2 regions of the Gallaecimonas kandeliae genome follow, and region 2 is predicted to be linked to the other one. Evidence: riboswitches for the same ligand, from Rfam matches in the RefSeq annotation. Region 2 holds a riboswitch; the other holds the start of a gene.
What was found. Region 2 has a riboswitch for thiamine pyrophosphate ahead of thiC (phosphomethylpyrimidine synthase ThiC). Riboswitches for the same ligand answer to the same signal wherever they lie in the genome.
Positions count from the first base shown of each region.

Region 1: another riboswitch for thiamine pyrophosphate. It lies ahead of PVT67_RS07930 (TonB-dependent receptor); the one in region 2 lies ahead of thiC (phosphomethylpyrimidine synthase ThiC).

Region 1 is NZ_CP118480.1:1,631,492-1,634,896, reverse strand. It holds gene PVT67_RS07930 (TonB-dependent receptor) at 1-1,768, opposite strand, end outside; TPP riboswitch at 1,806-1,911, opposite strand; gene hinT (purine nucleoside phosphoramidase) at 2,005-2,358, opposite strand; gene PVT67_RS07920 (M61 family metallopeptidase) at 2,427-3,405, shown strand, end outside.
Region 2 is NZ_CP118480.1:44,098-47,502, reverse strand. It holds rRNA gene PVT67_RS00215 (16S ribosomal RNA) at 1-1,216, opposite strand, end outside; TPP riboswitch at 1,705-1,807, shown strand; gene thiC (phosphomethylpyrimidine synthase ThiC) at 1,905-3,405, shown strand, end outside.

The DNA of each region.
Region 1 (3,405 bases), 1.6 Mb from region 2:
CGTCCGCCAGCTGCCAGTCGGCGGCCAGGTGGTAGCTCCAGCGCGGCGCCTGGGCCTGGTCACGGCCGTCCAGCTTCTCGCCGCTGGCGTTGACGAAGTCCTTGTAGCGGGTCTTCAAGAGGCCCAGGCTGGCGCGCAGGCGCAGGCTCTGGGTGGCCTGCCAGCCAAGCTCCGCTTCCAAGCCCTGGTTGCGGCCGGAGGCGGCATTGTCCAGGTACTCGATGAACTCCACAGATCCGTCACCGCGGTCGCGGGTCTCGTAGGTCTTGACCTGCATGTTGTCCCGCCACATCTGGAAGACGCTGACCGCCAGGGACAGGTCGGATCGCAGCCACCACTTGGCCCCGGCCTCCAGGTTGACCGCCGTCTCGGTGTCGAAGCTGCGGTGCTGCGGGCTGACGCTGCCGGTGCTGTTGAAGCCGCCGGGCTTGTAGCCGCGGGAGAGCGCCAGGTAGTAGAGGGCGTTGTCCAGGCTGTAACCCAGGCTGAGATCGGCGCCCCAGAGGTTCTCGCTGTGGGAGAGCTGCTGGGGATAGCTGTCGTCGTAGTCGGCCTGCCAGCGCTCGAGGCGGGCGCCGCCGGTCAGGCGCCAGTTGCCTGACAGCGGCAAGGACAGCTGGCCGTAGAGGGCACTGTTGTCGCTCTTGATCTTGGAATTGAGGCCGCCGTAGGTGTAATCGCGCACCAGCTTTTCGTTCTGGTGGCGGCCGTAGACGCCCAGCACCCAGTCGGCCTGGCCCAGGCGGCCGACGGGCTTGGAGACCAGGCGCAGGTCCGCTACTTGGGTGTCGCGGTTGCGGTCGTAGGAATCGAAGCTCTCGTAGTCACCAAAAGGGCAGTCCCGGCTCTGGCAGTAGCCCGGGTTGGACCAGTCTTCGTCATAGCTGTAGAGGCTGCTTGATTTGCTGGCGGTGGTGCTGAGCTCGACCTTGGCCTTGTCCCAGCCGAGGTAACTCAGGCGCGAGCCCAAGCCGCGGCTGAGCTGCTTGTCGCGGCCCGGTTGGTCGGACAATGTGGTGCCGGAGTTGTCGAAGCTGAAGGCGTCGTAGCCGTTGTCCACGTCCAGGAAGAGGCCGGTCAGGTCCCACTGCCAATCGCTGCCGAGATAACGGAGTTTCAGGCGAGCGCTGTCTTCGCTGCGGTCGTTGGTGGCGTGGCCCAGGAAGCTGTTGAAGTTGTCGCCGTCTGAGTCGTAGCTGGAGCCGGCCAGGCGCGCCGACCAGCCCTCGCCCAAGCCGCCGCCGACGGCCCCTTCCAGGCGGCGGGCATTATGGTTGGCCAGGCTCAGGCGGCCATAGCCTTCGACATCCTGGGCAGGGTCTTGGGTGTGGATGTTGACGAGGCCGGCCAGGGCGTTGGCGCCGAAACGGGTGCCCTGGGGGCCGCGGAAGACCTCCACCTGGTCGACGTCGCTCAGGATGCCGGCAAGGCCGAGGCCGGAAAAGTCGAAGCCGTCGACCAAGAGGCCCACAGAGGGGTTGACCGGATCCACGAACTGGCTGCGCTCACCTATGCCGCGAATTTGGATGAAGCGGCCGCGGCTGGCCCCAGATGCGAAGTTGACGTTGGGCACCAGATCCAGGGCCTGGTCCAGACTTTCCGCATGGCGTTTGTCCAGCTCGTCGGCGGAGAGCACAGAGATGCTGTCGGTCAATTCGGTCAGGGCCTGGGAGCGGAAATCGCCGGTGACCTGCAGATGCTCGATGCCGTCGTCGGCCTGGGCCAGGGCGCTGAGCAGGGAAAGGGTGATAAGGGATTTTGGGAACATCTGGACCTCTTGGATAAGAGATCCGGGGCGTGCGGCAGTAATGGCAGAGCACCATCCCTACGCCGGTACGAGCCGGATCAGGTTCAAAGGGTCTGTCGGTGCACCGACATCTCAGGCCTGAAAGGCCTCCCCCTGGTGAAAATTCGCGGCGATTGTAACGAGACCGCAATCCAATGTCAGCCCCTTACCGCCAGCAAGCGGTAAGCAGTGACCTCCTTGCTCCCAGCTACCAGCGCCTAGCCCCTGGCCAGCATGGGCCCCAGCGGCCTGCCACCCAGCAGGTGCAGGTGGATATGGTAGACCTCCTGACCGCCGTGGCTGCGGCAATTCATCATCAGCCGGTAGCCGTCTTCGGCCACGCCGGCGTCCCGGGCCAGCTTGGCCGCCACCGTCATCATGCGGCCCAGATAAGGCTCATGATCCTCGGTGATGTCGTCGGCGGTGGGAATGAGGATATTGGGCACGATCAGCACATGGACGGGGGCCTTGGGGTTGATGTCCCTAAAGGCGGTGACCAGGTCGTCCTGGTAGAGGATCTCGGCGGGGATCTCGCGGCGGATGATCTTGGAGAAAATGGTTTCTTCGCTCATCTGGTGCTCCTTAAGCGGCTTCGAAGTCCATGCTAGACTGGCAGCCAAACCCTTGATGCTGCAAGCCAATGACTGCCATCCATTATGACATCAAGCCTGTAAGCCTTAGCAGGCATTTGTTCGAAGTGCTCCTCACCATCGACGAACCCGAGGCGGGCGGCCAGCAGCTCTGGCTGCCAGCCTGGATCCCGGGCTCCTACCTCATCCGCGATTTTGCCAAACACCTGCAATGGATAGAGGCCAGCGACGAGGACGGCAACCCCGTCACCGTCACCAAGCTCGGCAAGGCCCGCTGGCAGCTGGGCCAGGTAGAGGGGCCGGTGCAGGTGCGCTACCAGACCTACGCCTGGGATCTGTCGGTGCGCGGCGCCCACCTCGACGAGACCCACGGCTTCTTCAACGGCACTTCGGTGTTCCTGGCCGTCGCCGGCCAGGAGAGCGAGCCGGTCACGGTCGACATCCAGGCCCCCCTGGAGGCCCCCCACTGGCAGCTGGCCACTGGCCTGCCCCGCCAAAGCGGCGAGCCCTGGGGCTTCGGCCGCTTCCAGGCCCAGGACTATGACGCCCTCATCGACCATCCCGTCGAGATGGGCGACTTCGAGGTGCTGAGCTTCAAGGCCAAGGGCATACCCCACCACCTGGTGCTGACCGGCCATCATTATGGCGACAGGGAGAAGCTCAAGCGGGATCTGGCCGCCATCTGCGAGACCCAGCTGGATTTCTTCGGCGAGCCCCACCCCTTCACCGAATACTGGTTCCTGACCATGGTCACGGCGGACAGTTATGGCGGCCTCGAGCACCGTAACTCCACGGCCCTGATGATCCCCCGCTACGCCTTGAACGGTAAGGACTACCTGGACTTCCTGGCGCTCTGCTCCCATGAGTATTTCCACAACTGGAACGTCAAGCGCATCAAGCCCGCCGCCTTCCTGCCCTACCAGCTGGAACGGGAGAGCCACAGCATCCAGCTTTGGGCCTATGAGGGCATCACCTCCTACTACGACGACCTGATGCTGCACCGCGCCGGCCTTATCGACGCCCAGGGTT
Region 2 (3,405 bases):
CCCTACTCGTAAGGGCCATGATGACTTGACGTCGTCCCCACCTTCCTCCGGTTTATCACCGGCAGTCTCCTTTGAGTTCCCGCCATTACGCGCTGGCAACAAAGGACAAGGGTTGCGCTCGTTGCGGGACTTAACCCAACATTTCACAACACGAGCTGACGACAGCCATGCAGCACCTGTCTCAGAGTTCCCGAAGGCACCAATCCATCTCTGGAAAGTTCTCTGGATGTCAAGAGTAGGTAAGGTTCTTCGCGTTGCATCGAATTAAACCACATGCTCCACCGCTTGTGCGGGCCCCCGTCAATTCATTTGAGTTTTAACCTTGCGGCCGTACTCCCCAGGCGGTCAACTTAACGCGTTAGCTCCGGAGTCCACGTTTCAAGAACACAAACTCCAAGTTGACATCGTTTACGGCGTGGACTACCAGGGTATCTAATCCTGTTTGCTCCCCACGCTTTCGCACCTGAGCGTCAGTCTTTGGCCAGGGGGTCGCCTTCGCCACTGATGTTCCTTCCGATCTCTACGCATTTCACCGCTACACCGGAAATTCCACCCCCCTCTCCAAGACTCTAGTTAGCCAGTCTTAAATGCAATTCCCAGGTTAAGCCCGGGGCTTTCACATCTAACTTAACTAACCGCCTGCGTGCGCTTTACGCCCAGTAATTCCGATTAACGCTTGCACCCTCCGTATTACCGCGGCTGCTGGCACGGAGTTAGCCGGTGCTTCTTCTGCGAGTAACGTCACAGGAACCAGGTATTAACTAGCCCCCTTTCCTCCTCGCTGAAAGTGCTTTACAACCCGAAGGCCTTCTTCACACACGCGGCATGGCTGGATCAGGCTTGCGCCCATTGTCCAATATTCCCCACTGCTGCCTCCCGTAGGAGTCTGGGCCGTGTCTCAGTCCCAGTGTGGCTGATCATCCTCTCAGACCAGCTAGGGATCGTCGCCTTGGTGAGCCGTTACCTCACCAACTAGCTAATCCCACGTAGGCGCATCCGATAGCAAGAGGCCCGAAGGTCCCCCTCTTTGGTCCGTAGACATCATGCGGTATTAGCCATCGTTTCCAATGGTTATCCCCCACTATCGGGCAGCTCCCTACGCATTACTCACCCGTCCGCCGCTCTCAAGGGAAGCAGGCTCCCTCTACCGCTCGACTTGCATGTGTTAAGCCTGCCGCCAGCGTTCAATCTGAGCCATGATCAAACTCTTCAATTAAAAGCGTTTGATGCTCAATGAATTGCTGAAGTGTTGAACACTCAACTTCATCGAGTAAATCTCAATATTTCGAGAACTTACCCTCTGCGAGTGCCCACACAGATTACTTGGATTCTATTGTTAAAGAGCGTCGCTCTGCTCGAGCGAGGAGGCGCATTCTACCGCCTCCATATTCAGTGTCAAGCCCTTTCGCTTCACACCCAAACTTCCGATTTCAAGGCTTTCGACTCAATCTCCGAAGCGGACCGCCATTCTACTCGCTTATCTCTTCCGGTCAAGGGCCTTTTTGACCCGGCTTCACAGCCTTCCCTTCAGCGCTTTCCCTTGGCGACGGAGCGGCATTATAGGGATCGCAGCGGCGCCCGCAAGGGATTTTGGCAGAAAAATGCGAATACCGGCTTTCACACACCTAACGCACCAGTTAGGCACAACTTATCCACAAAAACATGGCCCTTTACAGGATGGATGCTTTGCGTTTAGCCTAAAAATCGTTCTTGTCGGAGTGCCTTAGGGCTGAGATCACGCCATAGCGTGGGATCCGTGGAACCTGATCGGGGTAATGCCTGCGCAGGGAACAAGTGAGACCTTACAATCTGAAACCGTCTCCCGGATGGGGCGCCTACTGGCGCCTCTCTCACCGTGCACATCGGCCAGCAACGTTTTTGGTGTTTCGAAAACGAGGTTAGCCATGTCTACATCTTCATCCTTACTCCAGGGCCAAGTCAGCCCTGAAATGGCCCAGCCCCTGCCGGGCTCCCATAAGGCCTACCTGGCCGGCAGCAGGGCCGACATCCAGGTCCCGGTGCGCCATGTGCTGGCCAGCAACGGCAGCGGCCAACTGCTGGCCAGCCTTTACGACAGCTCGGGGCCCTTCACCGACGCAGAGATCCAGGTGGATATCGCCAAGGGCCTGCCCGCCCTGAGGGCGGCTTGGATAGCGGAACGGGGCGACAGCGAGCAGCTGGCCGGCCTGAGTTCCAACTTTGCCCGGCAGATGGCCGAGGAAGAAAGCACCATGCCCCGCTTCCAGCGGACCCAGGCACCACTCAAGGCCAAGGCCGGCAAACGGGTCACCCAACTGCACTACGCCAGGGCCGGCATCATCACCCCCGAGATGGAATACATCGCCATCAGGGAGAACATCGGTCTGGCCGAAGACGAGGCCTGCCACCCGGGCCAGGACTTCGGCGCTACCATCCCAGCCGCCATCAGCCCTGAGTTCGTACGCCGGGAAGTGGCAGAGGGGCGGGCCATCATCCCCGCCAACATCAACCACCCCGAAGCCGAGCCTATGATCATCGGCCGCAACTTCCGGGTGAAGGTCAACGCCAACATCGGCAACTCGTCGGTGTCCAGCGGCGTGGAAGAGGAAGTGGAGAAGCTGATCTGGGCCAGCCGCTGGGGCGCCGATACGGTTATGGATCTCTCCACCGGCCGCAACATCCACCATATCCGCGAATGGATAGTGCGCAACTCGCCGGTGCCCATAGGCACGGTACCCATCTACCAGGCCCTGGAGAAGGTCAAAGGCATAGCGGAGAACCTGACCTGGGACGTATTCCGCGACACCCTGATCGAGCAGGCCGAGCAGGGGGTGGACTACTTCACCATCCACGCCGGCGTCCGGCTGCCTTTCGTGCCCCTGACGGTGGACAGGGTCACCGGCATCGTCTCCCGCGGCGGCGCCATCATGGCCAAGTGGTGCCTGGCCCATCACGAGGAGAACTTCCTCTATACCCACTTCCGGGAGATCTGCGAGATCTGCGCCGCCTACGACGTGTCCCTGTCCCTGGGTGACGGCCTGAGGCCAGGCTCCATCGCCGATGCCAACGACGAGGCCCAATTCGCCGAGCTGCGCACCCTCGGGGAGCTGACCAAGATCGCCTGGGAATATGATGTGCAGGTGATGATAGAAGGCCCAGGCCATGTGCCCATGCAGCTCATCAAAGAGAACATGGACATGCAGCTTAAGCATTGCCATGAGGCGCCCTTCTATACCCTGGGCCCCCTGACCACCGACATAGCCCCCGGTTACGACCACATCACCTCGGGCATAGGGGCGGCGCTCATCGGCTGGTATGGCTGCGCCATGCTCTGCTACGTCACCCCCAAGGAGCACCTGGGCCTGCCCGACAAGGAAGACGTGAAGGAAGGCCTCATCGCCTACCGCATCGCCGCCCATGCCGCGG